Regions from separate parts of the Bacillus sp. UMB0893 genome, predicted to be linked through region 3. Evidence: riboswitches for the same ligand, from Rfam matches in the RefSeq annotation. Region 3 holds a riboswitch; each other region holds the start of a gene.
What was found. A riboswitch is a leader RNA that binds a small molecule or an ion and turns the genes downstream of it on or off. The one in region 3 is predicted to bind cobalamin.

Region 1: it holds a riboswitch for cobalamin, as region 3 does, so the genes downstream of both, CYJ36_RS06525 (cob(I)yrinic acid a,c-diamide adenosyltransferase) here and metE (5-methyltetrahydropteroyltriglutamate--homocysteine S-methyltransferase) in region 3, are expected to answer to the same signal.
Region 2: it holds a riboswitch for cobalamin, as region 3 does, so the genes downstream of both, CYJ36_RS12645 (ribonucleoside-diphosphate reductase subunit alpha) here and metE (5-methyltetrahydropteroyltriglutamate--homocysteine S-methyltransferase) in region 3, are expected to answer to the same signal.
Region 4: it holds a riboswitch for cobalamin, as region 3 does, so the genes downstream of both, CYJ36_RS15690 (DUF4430 domain-containing protein) here and metE (5-methyltetrahydropteroyltriglutamate--homocysteine S-methyltransferase) in region 3, are expected to answer to the same signal.

What each region holds. Positions count from the first base shown of each region.
Region 1 covers NZ_PKLB01000002.1:175,884-179,441, forward strand. The annotation lists gene CYJ36_RS06520 (cobyric acid synthase) at 1-1,035, opposite strand, end outside; gene CYJ36_RS06525 (cob(I)yrinic acid a,c-diamide adenosyltransferase) at 1,019-1,582, opposite strand; cobalamin riboswitch at 1,693-1,875, opposite strand; gene CYJ36_RS06530 (diphthine--ammonia ligase) at 1,952-2,725, opposite strand; gene CYJ36_RS06535 (M20 family metallo-hydrolase) at 2,846-3,558, opposite strand, start outside.
Region 2 covers NZ_PKLB01000005.1:172,338-175,895, forward strand. The annotation lists gene dat (D-amino-acid transaminase) at 1-796, opposite strand, end outside; cobalamin riboswitch at 999-1,183, shown strand; gene CYJ36_RS12645 (ribonucleoside-diphosphate reductase subunit alpha) at 1,340-3,558, shown strand, end outside.
Region 3 covers NZ_PKLB01000002.1:341,723-345,280, reverse strand. The annotation lists gene CYJ36_RS07345 (GNAT family N-acetyltransferase) at 26-829, shown strand; cobalamin riboswitch at 1,074-1,278, shown strand; gene metE (5-methyltetrahydropteroyltriglutamate--homocysteine S-methyltransferase) at 1,429-3,558, shown strand, end outside.
Region 4 covers NZ_PKLB01000007.1:48,484-52,041, forward strand. The annotation lists gene CYJ36_RS15685 (ATP-binding protein) at 1-1,483, shown strand, start outside; cobalamin riboswitch at 1,573-1,773, shown strand; gene CYJ36_RS15690 (DUF4430 domain-containing protein) at 1,937-2,356, shown strand; gene CYJ36_RS15695 (ECF transporter S component) at 2,371-2,886, shown strand; gene CYJ36_RS15700 (cob(I)yrinic acid a,c-diamide adenosyltransferase) at 3,077-3,558, shown strand, end outside.

The DNA of each region.
Region 1 (3,558 bases), 170 kb from region 3:
TGCGATATAGATTCCTTTTTTGAAAGAAGAATTTATTTTTTCAAGGAGCCCTGTTTGCTGTAAAAACAATAAATCTTCTGCCGTGTTTTTTGTTCCCGGAAGAATAATGCAATCCGGATTTCCAAACTGCGAAGCTTTTTTTACAAACCTGATATTTACATCTGGCTCCAGTCTTAATGGATCAATATCTGTAAAGTTAGACATTCTTGGGTAAGAGAGAACCGCAATATCCAGCTCAGCCTCATTATTTGTTCCTTGCGAATACTGGTTTAGCACTAGTGAATCTTCACCATCAATTTCAAGATCAGGCAAAAATGGAATCACCCCAAGCACAGGAAGACCAGTATACTCCTCAAACCAGTCTAGTCCAGGCTGAAGCAATGATAGATCACCTCTGAATTTATTGATGACGACTCCAGTCACCCGCTTTCGGTCTTCTGGAGAAAGAAGCTGGAGTGTTCCTACGAGACTGGCAAAGACGCCGCCTTTATCAATATCGCCAATTAGGATCACAGGAGCATCTGAAAGAGCTGCGACTCTCATATTTACGAGCTCGCGATCATTTAAATTGATTTCAGCAGGAGAACCAGCCCCTTCAATAACGATAACTTCATAGTCTTTTGATAGATTTAGAAGTGACTCTTTAATCGCACGCAAACCTATTTGAAAAAAATCTTCTCTATACTGGGCAGCTTTCATATTGGCAAATGGCTTCCCATGAAAAACCACTTGGGATTCCATTTCTTTGGAAGGCTTGATCAAAATAGGGTTCATATCGGTCGTAGCTTCAATAGCAGCCGCTTCCGCCTGCACACCCTGGGCTCTGCCAATTTCTTTGCCATCTTTCGTAATATAAGAGTTTAAGGCCATATTTTGTGATTTGAAAGGTGCTGTTTTAAATCCGTCTTGATAAAAAATTCGGCAAAGTGCAGTGACCAGCATGCTTTTACCGGCATCGGAGTGTGTGCCCTGTATCATCAGCTTCATTGTTTTAGAAAGACCTTGTTCATCCGAAGCCTCAATATTCAATCCCATAAATCGCCTCTACACCTTCATCATAGTAGTGCTTTTCCACATTGATCACAGACACAAGGTCAGCGATCTCCTTTATTTCGTCTTTTGCATCTCTTCCTGTAAGAACAACATGAACATGTGGAGGACGATTTTTAATCGTATGTATGACTTCCTCAATCGGCAGTACATCATTTATCGGAAAAGTATGTATCGCCAGTGCATTATTGATTTCATCGAGAATGACGAGATTATACTTCCCGCACATAATTTTTTCCTTAGCAAGATTCCATGCAGATTTTAACGCTTGCCGGTGCTCATCAGGTGTTTTTGTCCATGTAAATCCAACGCCGAGCTGATGGATTTCTGCACCGTTTAGTTTTTCAAGTACATTTTTTTCTCCATAGGTTCTATCAGGTGATTTAATAAATTGCAGCATGGAGACTTTCATATCTCTTCCAATCGCCCGAACGGCAAGTCCAATGGCTGCCGTAGTTTTACCTTTGCCATTCCCCGTATAAACAAGTATTCTTCCATTTTGATCATTCACTGTTACCCATCCATCTCCCATCTTTTAATAATAAATATAAAAAAGACCTTGAACTGAAGTCAGTCAAGGCCTTTAATAAGCTAAATAAAACGCACAATAAGGGTTCCTGACTTATTCTTCCCACCGAAAAACAAGCAAAAACTTTAAAAGCAGGTCTCCTGGCTTCACGCTTCATTTCCGTTTGACCCTTCCCGACTCTTCAAGTCAGTGGGCATTTCAAACGAATCTGCGTTTACAGTAGCGGGGGCTGCACCGGATTTTCACCGGTTTCCCTATTATCCTAGCAATTAGGCACTTTTAAAGAATCATATTTTTTTGTTCATTGTAATCTATTCATCTGGAAATGTCATCAAATTCTTTTTTGCCTTCCAAAAGAATATCTGATTCAGGTTATTTAGAGATCATTGTTAAATCCTCAAGCTCGAGGCGCGTTGTTGTCTCCATTTGAAGTTTCTCTCCAAATCTCAGTTCAATCGTCTTTTTAAATAATGGCCCATCAAACACAAAGGTATGATACTCACCTGCCTCACCCATAGGACATATCGGCTGTGAGTGCATTCTTTCGATTAGTTCCTGATCAATTTCCTTGCCAAGCCATGTATCATCAAGCACATCATTCTGAGTTCTTATGATGACTGCTTTATATCCGCTGTTTGCAAATGCTTGAAGAGCTTGCGCTGCTTCCTTTTTCTCCATCCATAGCGGGTAAAGTGCTTCTACTCCCGCTGAGTCTGTAACCTTTTCTCCCCAGGTGCGGTGTTCATCTAGATATAAATCCCCGAAAGCTGCACTTGTAAGGCTGTATTTTTTCTTCAAGTGTTTAAGTGCGTCTATAAAACTCTGCGTATATCCTTCAAATGTGCATTCTATGAAATGGACCGGAATTCCTAATGCCTCGCTTTGAAACTGTATGGCTTCCATTTTTTCTCCATGGCCAAACGTTCTTCCGATCTCTGCTGGTACAGTTGTTATTAGACAAACAATCTCATGACCTTGTTGTATAAGCTTATGGAGCGCCATACAGCCATCTTTGCCGCCGCTCCATGATAGAGCGATTTTTTTTACCATCCTATTCATCACATCACTTTCAATAGTTGGATCATTCATTTTCTTCGTTAAATTCACGTTTGAATTCAGCTGTTTTATCGATAGCCTAATCTTCATAATAGTATCTCAATATTCCTATGTAAAGAATCTAACAAACAAAAATCGTCAGCTCCTATTAAATACTAGGATACCGACGATTATTGTCTGCAGATAAAGATGCCGCAAAATGATAAGAGGCTATTCGTTATCAAGCGCTATTTTTATTGCTGTCCGATACAAAAGTTCTGCACCAAGTGAGATATCTTCCATTGTTGAATACTCTTTTGGATTATGGCTAATCCCGTCTTTACATCGAACAAAGATCATTCCATATTCACATTCGTAGGACATGGCCAGTGAATCGTGAAAGGGTCCGCTCATTAATTCAATTGGTTTTAATCCCATTTCACTGCTTTCGTTCCTCATGACTTGCATAATTCTTTCAGAACAATATCGGGGTTCACTATTTGTATCTTCAATAATTTTATAGGTTAAATCATGGTATTCTGCTATGTCATGTATTTTTTTTCTTAATTTCTCTTCCATTTGATTCCGTCTTTCAATCTCAATATCTCTTAAGTCAATGGTGAATTGGACCTTCTCTGGAATAATGTTTCTGGAGTCAGGAAATATGTTCATGCTTCCAACTGTACCGACTGTTGGTGCTTCCACATCCTGGCCCGCTAATTCATTAAGGGCAACAACAATTTTGGCTGCACCAACTAACGCATCCTGCCGCATATGCATTGGTACAGATCCTGCATGTCCAGCGAAACCTTCTAATTCCACAGTCAGCCATAATGGTCCAGAAATTCCAGTTACAATTCCAACTGGTGTTTTTTTCGCTTCAAGGATCGGACCTTGTTCAATATGCATTTCAAGAAAAGCAGAAATACTTCCTGCCGGATACT
Region 2 (3,558 bases), on a different contig from region 3:
TCGTTACCGGCCCAGGTACTCCCTTACCGACTTTCGTTGAGTCAACCTCAATAACAGGAATGACTTCACTTGTTGTTGAAGTAATAAAAGCTTCATCAAGATTTACAAGATCTTCTACTTTGATCATTTCTTCGATAAGCTTTAAACCGTTTTTTTCACACAGCTCAACGACTTTCATTCGTGTGATGCCATTCAAGATCAAGTTATTAGCAGGATGAGTATAAACTACTCCGTCCCTTATTCCGTAAAAATTGGATGAAGATCCTTCCGTTATATGCTCACTCCGGTGCAGCAGCGCTTCATATGCCCCTTTTTCAAATGCTTCCTGCTTGGCAAGAACATTCCCAAGTAAATTCAAACTTTTTATGTCGCATCGGAGCCAGCGGACATCCTCCATCAAATGCAATTTAATTCCTTTTTCCTGCTCTGATACAGGCTTTGAACAAGGAATGGGATAAGCCACAATTTGAGGCTTAACGTCTTTTCCTGGGAAAAGGTGCTTCCTCCCTGTTACGCCTCGAGTAATTTGCATGTAGACTGCTCCATCTTGCACCTGATTTTTCAAAAGGAGCTCATTTAACTGCACTGAAAGCTCTTCTTCTGACAGTGGAAGTGCGATCTTAATTTCGTTTGCACTTCTCACGAATCGTTCCATATGCTCTTTCATAGCAAAAAATGTGCCATTGTATACTCGAATCACCTCGTACACACCGTCACCAAACTGATAGCCTCTGTCTTCAAAATCAATGGAAACTTCATTTTTCTGCTTGAATTCACCGTTTAAAAGTATGTACATGTTAAAGGCTCCTTTGTTAATTAATGATAAACTTCCTCTCTTTATGTTATGATGAAACACGTTGGTCTGTAAAACAATTTTCAATTTTTATTTAAAGTTCTAAAAAATTTCTGTTGAAATTTCTTTAGCTGTCCATTATGATAATAATAGCCAACAACACAACATATTGATATTAATAAAAAACAAACATACTACATATTGAAAAACAACAGCAAGCGAAGGTGCCATTTTTATGGCTTAAAAGGGAATCCGGTGAGAATCCGGAACTGTCCCCGCAACTGTAAGTGTGACGAACTGGGAATACCACTATACGAGATTTAAGTATGGGAAGGACTCAGCACAGAATGATCACAAGTCAGGAGACCTGCCAATTACTTGCTTTAGTTTCGAATTCTTCGGGGATTGAGGAAATGAAACGATGGTTAATAATAGGAATACACCCTTTTATTCTATCGTTTGATCCGCTCATGTCCCTGAGCGGATTTTTTTTTACAGAAATTCAGCGGCTTTCCGCTTTTTCTTATTTTGTGAGGAGGATGTCACATGGCAACCAAAACGGCAACTGTTATTTTTAATGAACTGACTCTTGAACAAGCTCCATTTTCTGAACAACGATTAAAAGATTTCATAGATGAAATCGGACAAGACTTTCCAGAGCTTGACCTGGATGCTTACAGCACTAGAATTATACAGAGCATAGAAGGACGCGACACTTATGCCACTGCTCAAATTACTAATCTTCTAATCTTAGAGGGACTTTCCAATATTAGCGAACACGAGCCGCAATGGACTTACTTTTGTGCGCGTATTTATTTAAGAAAGCTATATAGGGAAGCAGCAGTCAATCGCGGACAGTCAGAAGGATATGGATCATTTTTAAATTTAGTAGAAACCTTGTCGAAAAAAGGAATTTATAGCTCTCTCCTGCTGCAAGCATATTCCGCCGAGGAAATTGAAAATCTGTCTGCAATCATTCAGCCTGAAAAAGACAGGCTTTTTACATACATTGGCCTTCGCACCTTGTCTGATCGCTATTTAGCAAGAGATTTTGATAAAAAAATATACGAATTGCCTCAGGAACGCTATCTTGTCATTGCCATGACACTAATGGCAAAAGAAAAAACAGAGCACCGCCTGCATCTTGTTAAAGAAGCCTACTGGGCACTCAGCAATCTTTATATGACGGTTGCCACACCAACATTGTCAAATGCCGGAAAGCCTGTTGGACAGCTATCAAGCTGTTTTATAGATACAGTAGATGATAGTCTGCAAGGCATTTTTGACAGCAATACAGATATTGCCAATCTGTCTAAATCAGGCGGCGGCATCGGAGTTTACTTAGGAAAAATCCGCAGCCGCGGAAGTGATATTAAAGGCTTTAAAGGGGTGTCCTCCGGAGTCATTCCATGGATGAAGCAGCTTAACAACACAGCCGTCAGTGTTGATCAGCTTGGCCAAAGGAAAGGAGCTATTGCCGTCTACTTGGACGTTTGGCATAAAGATATTTTCTCATTCCTTGATTCTAAGCTGAACAATGGAGATGAACGCTTAAGAACACACGATTTATTTACGGGAGTATGCTTACCTGATCTTTTCATGGAACAGGCTGAAAACCGAGGCGAATGGCATTTATTCGACCCGCATGAAGTCCGAAAAGTAATGGGCTTTTCATTAGAAGATTTCTACGATGAAGGGAAAGGTTTTGGTTCATTCCGCGAAAAATATTGGGAATGCGTCAACCATCCTGATCTATCAAAAGAAACGGTCCCGGCCATCGATATTATGAAAGGCATCATGAAAGGCCAGCTTGAATCAGGTACGCCGTTCATGTTCTATCGTGATGAGGTCAACCGCAGCAATCCCAATTCCCATAAAGGCATGGTTTATTGCAGCAACCTTTGTACGGAAATTACCCAAAATCAAAGTGCAACAACGATGGATGAACAATATACAGAAGACGGCAAAATCATCACAGTTAAAACACCTGGAGACTTTGTTGTCTGCAACTTATCATCTATTAACCTGGCAAGAGCAGCCACAGATGAAGTCTTAGAGCGTCTCATTGCCATACAGGTCAGAATGCTCGATAATGTCATTGATTTAAATGACATCCCTGTTATGCAGGCTAAACTGACAAATCAAAAATACCGTGCAGTTGGACTGGGAACATTCGGCTGGCATCACCTGCTTGCTTTAAAACGCTTGAAATGGGAAGACGATGAAGCTGTTCGCTATGCGGACAAATTATATGAAGAGATCGCATTCTATACCATCCAGGCAAGCATGAACCTTGCTGCAGAAAAAGGATCCTATCCAGTATTCGAAGGTTCAAAATGGCATAGCGGCGAGTATTTTGAAAGCAGAAATTATTCATCAGGAAATTTGCCGTGGGATGAATTAAAGCAGCAAGTCATGGAAAATGGGCTTCGCAATGGCTATTTAATGGCAGTTGCTCCGAATGCTTCTACTTCTATTCTTGCGGGCAGTACAGCAAGCATCGATCCGATTTTCCAAAAAATGTACGCAGAAGAGAAAAAGGATTATAAAATACCAGTTACGGCACCAGATCTAAACGCTGAAACAACCTGGTTCTATAAATCAGCCTATTTCATTGATCAAATGTGGAGCATTAAACAAAATGCTGCCAGACAGAAACATATCGATCAATCCGTTTCATTTAACTTTTATGTACAAAACACGATAAAAGCCAAGGATTTGCTGAACCTGCATTTATCGGCATGGAAAGCTGGTTTAAAAACGAC
Region 3 (3,558 bases):
AAAATCATAATCCAGGAGAGAATAAATGGGCCAACATTTTATAAAGCTGATAGATAAAGAAGAATACTCTCATGCAGCTGTGTTATTACAGACAGATCATGTCTTGAATGCCTTAATCATAGAAGACTTAACAGAAGAACATATGATGATTTACGGTCAATATCAGGAGGGCCATTTGAATGCTATTTTGATGATTTACCCAGAGAAAATCTATTATTACTGCGCAGTTCCAGATCTGCCATTGGGTGATTTTACAGTGATCATTCAGGAAAGCGGCATCCGGAAAATTGTTGGGAAAAAAGAAATAGTCGATCGCTTTAAAGATCACTTCAAAATGGATCTTGAAAGCGAATCCTGCATGCTTCGGTACAGCGGTTCCTATGATTTGCAATTTCCAAAAGGGGTCAAAAAGATTACCAGCCTTGAAGAGTGCAGGAGGCTATATGACTTGTTCATGGAGGTCGATGAATATAAAATGATTGGCCCGAATGAGGATTTCTTTGCCAGTGATCATTTTCAAAACATTGAATCAGGCAAATTAATAGTATTCTACCGGGAGGAAGAAGGAAAAATGGTGTCGACTGCTGGAGTTTTCATCGAAAGCAGTGAAACAGCGATTATTGTTGGTGTAGCTACTCCGCTCGTTTATCGCAGAAAGGGCTATGCATCAGACGTCATACAGGCGATCTGTCATGATCTGGCTGGAGAAAATAAGTCTATATATTTGTTTTATAACAACCCGGAAGCTGAAAATCTCTATAAGAATCTTGGATTCTATGAAGCTGCAAAGTGGAAGGTGCTAAGCATATCAGAAGAGTCCCTAAGCTGAAAATTCAATTGTAGTTTAGGAAATAATAAAAGGTAATAGATTGTGGAAAATAAAATAAAGTTATCTGCGTCGAGCTACCGCGCCAACCTCCCCGGCCAGAGCGGATCTGCCATGCCTGCGCTGACCAAGGCGCCTGCGCTTTTGTTCTGATGGTCTTAGTGTCAGATAATCTGCGATAAAATACTTGCACGAAAGCGAAACTTCAGATATGCTTAAAAACAATTATTCATTTATTTAAAAAATTTAATATTTTTAAGCGATAGGTGCTAATGGCAAGAAGAAGATTCTGTCTTAGCTTAAAAGGGAAGATCGGTGAAAATCCGACGCGGTCGCGCCACTGTAATGGGGAGAATTCTATAAGAGCCCACTGTTTTTCCGAATGAAAAATGGGAAGGGAATAGAATACAATGAACCTGAGTCAGGAGACCTGCCTATCGTATGCACTTCATGCCTACGCGAAATAGGGAGGGTGATGCGATATGTTGAAACCTGTCTTGTGTCTCAACACAAGTTAACTGTGTCCATCAAACTCTCTTCATGCAAGAGAGTTTTTTTATGCACATTGAAGTTGAGTAACGTTAAGAAATGGGGGAACGGCTATGAGCATTGTAAATTCAAATTTAGGCTATCCGAGAATTGGTGAAAAGAGAGAATGGAAAAAGACGCTTGAAACGTTCTGGAGAGGTGATTTATCCGAGGAGCAATTTGAACAATCCATGAAAGAAATCAGACTGACTCATTTGCAGAAGCAAAAGGATAATGGCATTAATCTCATTCCGATTGGAGATTTCAGTTATTACGATCATGTGTTGGATACGGCGGTCTTATTCGGCTTGATTCCAGAAAGATTTAAAGAGAAAGATGCCAATTCACTGCGTACATATTTTGAAATAGCCCGCGGAAGTAAAGAAGAAGTGGCAGCTGAAATGACAAAATGGTTTAACACAAACTATCATTATATTGTTCCTGAGCTTGATGAGTCAAAACCTAAGCTAACAAATAATCGGCTGCTGAAGCTATACCATGAGGCAAAAGAAGAACTGGGTATTAACGGCAAGCCTGTTATTGTAGGTCCGCTAACTTTAATCACTCTATCAAAAGGGACGAATAAGGAATCCGTCCTGGATAAACTAATTCCTCTCTATATCCAAGTGCTTCAGGACCTTGCAGATGCAGGTGCAGAATGGATTCAGATCGATGAACCTGTATTTGTAACACCAGCTGCAGATGCTTCTCTTTTTGCAAAAGCAAAAACTGTTTATGGAACCATTCGAAAAAAGGTAACAAAGACAAAGCTTCTTGTACAGACTTATTTTGAAACTGTTGACCACTTTAGCGAACTAGTTAGTCTGCCGGTAGATGGAATTGGTCTTGATTTTATTCATGACAGCGGAGCGTCGCTGGAAAAGCTGAAAACAGCTGGGTTTCCAAAGGATAAAGTACTTGCTGCAGGCATTATTGATGGACGAAATGTTTGGAAAGCGCCCCTTCAAAATACAGTAAAACTAGTAAACAGCATTCTAGAGACAGTTGACCGGGAACGATTGATCCTTCAGCCTTCATGCAGTCTTATTCATGTGCCGGTGACAGTCAAATCCGAAGAGAATCTTGATCATCTTGTCAAAGAAGGTCTTTCTTTTGCAGATGAAAAGCTTGCTGAACTAGAGCTTTTAACGAGATTTTTAAACTTTGAAGCTGAGGATGGAGCACTTTCCGATTACGATAAGGCGACTGAGAATTTATCTTCTTCTTCACTTAGAAACCAGATCGAAGTTGAGAAAGCGATGAAGCAGTTAGATACGTTCACAACTGAAAGACCCGAAGCTGAGCTTCGCAAAAAGCTTCAAAGCAAGCGATTTAACCTTCCGCTGCTGCCTACAACGACAATCGGGAGCTTTCCGCAAACAAAAGAGGTTCGTGCTGAACGGTTAAAATGGAGAAAAGGAGAACGTTCAGATGAGCAATATAATCATTATATAGAACAAGAAATAAAAAAATGGATTGATATTCAGGAAAATCTGGAATTAGACGTTTTTGTTCACGGAGAGTTTGAACGAACTGATATGGTAGAATTTTTTGGCGAAAAGTTAACTGGAATTGCGATTACAACGTTTGGCTGGGTTCAATCCTATGGCTCGCGGTGTGTCAGACCGCCAGTTATTTACGGAGATGTTTTACTTGAGGAGCCGATGACAGTAAAAGAAACCATTTTCGCTCAAAGTTTGACTGATAAACCAGTTAAAGGAATGCTGACGGGTCCTGTTACAATCTTAAACTGGTCATTCGTGCGAAATGATATTCCTAAAACGGATGTGCTCAACCAATTGTCGCTCAGTATCCGTAAAGAGGTTGAAGCTCTTGAACAGGCAGGAATTGCGATGATTCAAGTGGATGAACCTGCTATCCGCGAAGGTCTCCCATTAAAAACGCAGAACTGGGAGCAGTACTTATCAAATGCAGTAACAGCCTTTAAACGTTCAACTGCGTCCGTTCAGCCGGACACACAAATTCATACTCATATGTGTTATTCTAATTTTGAAGATATTATCGAAGCAATCGATGCTTTAGATGCAGATGTGATTTCGATTGAAACATCAAGAAGTCACGGTGAACTTATTGATTCTTTTGAGAAATACTCATATGAAAAAGGCATTGGACTTGGTGTCTATGATATTCATAGTCCGAGAGTGCCGACAGCAGAAGAGCTGGTCAAAAATATTGAAAGAGCC
Region 4 (3,558 bases), on a different contig from region 3:
AAATGACAAAGAACTGTCAAAAGTGTTTTCAGATCAAAAAAATGTAAGCAAGCTTGCGGAACTGTCTGAAGAAGAAAAATTGAATACGGCTAATAATGATGAAGTGCTGGTCGTAGGTGTACCATATGAACGTAAGAATGGAGAATATGGCGCTGTATTTATGTCGCAATCCCTCCTTGCAGTTCATGAAACAACAAAGAATACGACAAAGTATATTTTGCTTGCTGCCGGAATTGCGATCATTTTGACAACCATTTTCGCCTTTTTTCTCTCAACAAGAATCACTTATCCGCTTAGAAAAATGCGTGAAGTGACACAAGAGCTGACAAGAGGGAAATTTGATACAAAGGTGCCGATTTTAAGTCATGATGAGATTGGCGAACTTGCCATAGCCTTTAATCAAATGGGCCGACAGCTTAAATTCAACATTAATGCGCTCAATCAGGAAAAAGAGCACCTGACAAGCATTTTAAGCAGTATGGCAGACGGCGTAATCACGCTCAACATTGATGGCACGATTCTTGTAACAAATCCTCCTGCGGAACGGTTTTTACAGGCATGGTATTACGAGCAAAAAATGCAAATCAATGAAGGTGAGGAAATTCCGCCAGAAGCAAAAGAATTATTTCAGCGAGTGGTCAATACGGAGAAAGAGCATATCGTGGAAGTGAATTTGCAGGGCAGAAGCTGGGTCATGGTTATGAGTCCGCTATATAACCAGTCATATGTCCGCGGTGCGGTTGCGGTCCTCAGAGATATGACTGAGGAGAGAAGACTGGATAAGCTGAGGAAAGACTTTATTGCGAATGTCAGTCATGAGCTAAGAACACCGATTGCGATGCTTCAAGGATACAGCGAAGCCATTGTAGACGATATAGCAAGTTCTGAAGAGGAAAAGAAAGAAATTGCTCAAGTCATTTACGATGAGTCACTTCGTATGGGAAGACTCGTGAACGATCTTCTTGACCTCGCCCGAATGGAAGCTGGACATATTACTCTAAATTATGAGGAAATCTCCATCCATGAATTTATAGAAAAAATTAATCGTAAATTTCAGGGGCTGGCAAAGGATAAGAAAATTTCTTTATCCTCATCTGTCATCTTAGTTGAGCCGGAATTTGTGCTTGATCCTGACAAGATTGAACAAGTCCTTACCAATTTAGTTGATAATGCCATTAGACATACGCTTGAAGGCGGTTCTGTCGAAATTCATGTACAGAGTGTGTCTCACGGAATAAAAATCGATGTGAAGGATACCGGTACAGGAATTGTGGAGGAAGATTTGCCATTTGTGTTTGAACGATTTTATAAAGCAGATAAAGCAAGAACAAGAGGCCGTTCTGGAACTGGTTTGGGTCTTGCGATTGCAAAAAATATCGTAGATGCACATTTAGGAACGATAACAGTGCACAGCAAAGTAAATGAAGGCACAACCTTCAGCTTCTATCTGCCACGAAAAAGCGATGATTCTGAAAGAATGTGACGAAAATTCTTGTTTCATAAGGAACACCGTCTGAATTTTCTGTTGAAGCTGTGAGGATTTTTTTGTAAAATAATACTGAATTAACATAATTAAATATTTTGAGATATAGGTGCTTGCCGCTTAATAGGGAATCAGGTGAAAAGCCTGAACTGTCCCCGCAACTGTATTTGCCGACGACCTGAAAATATCCACTGTATAATCCAATGGCATAGCTATGCTGTTTGTTGTATGGGAAGGATCAGTTAGAATGAAGCAATAGTCAGTAGACCTGCCTAATCTCTTACAAAGTTTGTATTCTTCGGGGGTTGAGCATAGAGACGGCAAGATTCTGTCTTTGCATTCACCTTCAGAATCTTCATATGCCGTTTTTAAGCCCATCCTCCAAGATGGGCTTTTTCATTTTTTGTTTTAAGCTATACAATATAGATGGATACATAAAAGGAGAGATTGTTTGTGAAAAAGGTTTTTGGGTTACTAGGAATATTACTTTTAATGGTAATGGGGGCTTGTGCAAATACTGCAGAAGAGCCTAAAAAAGAAACATCAAATTCAGAGCAGGCAGCTGAAAATAAGGAAACAGCTGAAGAAACAAAAGCCACTGTTGCCTTGACTAAAAACAATATGGAAGAGGAAGTCGATTCAAAAGAAGTTGCCATCAAAGAAGGACAGACTCTTATGGATGTCATGAAAGAAAACTTTGAAGTGGAAGAAGCCGGGGGTTTTATTAACGGCATCGATGGAATCAAGGCTAGCGAGAGCGAAAAAACATACTGGCATCTTGTCGTTAATGGTGAAGATGCGATGACAGGTGCAAATGAAATCGAGCTTAAAGATGGAGATAAAATAGAATTTGATTTAAGAAATTATGAGTAAGCCGGGAGCTCAGAATGACGACTAGAAGAATCAGTCTGCTTTCGTTATTGATAGCATTATCAGTGATAGGGAGACTGGCATTTCAATTTGTTCCAAACATCCAGCCAATGACCGCCATCATCATCATTACTTCGATTTTGATTGGTCCTATTAACGGAATCATCGTAGCTGTATTAGGCTGCTTCGTCAGTAATTTGCTGCTCGGTATGGGAATGTGGACGATCTGGCAAATGCTGGCCTGGGGCGCGGTTGCATTGATCTCAGGTGTTTTAGGGAAATATATTACATCAAAAAGACTCTTTGTTTTTACACCAGTTGCCGTGCTGTCTGGATATTTCTTTGGATTTGTTGTGTCTCTGAATATGTTTGTTTTAACAGAAAATGGTTTAGCTTATTATCTGGCGGGATTGCCATTTGATACAGCGCATGCAATTGGAAATGGCATCTTCTTTATCGTGCTGTACCCTGTCATGTACAAAACGTTTCAGTATTTCTTGAATAAAAAGGATTTTGGCATAACTATGCAGTAAACTTAAAAGAGCGACGTGTCGCTCTTTTCTTATATAAAAGCTCTGTTCGCATTGATTGTTGCTTTGCCTGTGGTTATTGCATAAGCACTGCCGTAACTAGTGTAAAAAGTCTAAAACCCGATTTTTTACTCACTTGCAAAAGCTACAATGTTTACGAAAAGAGCCTATAAAAATAAAGGGGCTGTTTTAAATGAACTTATATACACGAACCGGCGATAAAGGAAAAACAAGCATTATAGGAGGACGGGTCGATAAAGATGATTTAAGAGTCGAAGCATACGGCACAATTGATGAAGTCAATTCATTTGTAGGACTTGCGATGACATGGCTTCAGGGGGGAAACCTGATTGATCTGTATCATGAATTTGAAAAGATACAGCATGAGCTATTTGATTGCGGCAGCGATCTCGCCGTTATTCATGGCAAGCAGAAACATCCGTATAAAACAACGGCTGACATGGTTGCATTTCTGGAAGAAAGAATTGATCAATATACCGCAGAAGCACCTCCATTACAGCGTTTTATCCTTCCAGGCGGCACACAGGCAGCATCGGCTATTCACATCGCAAGAACAGTAGCAAGACGTGCAGAACGGTGCATTGTATCCTTGCAGAAGCAAACAGAGATTAATGATCAAGTTTTAACCTACATGAATAGGCTCTCAGACTATTT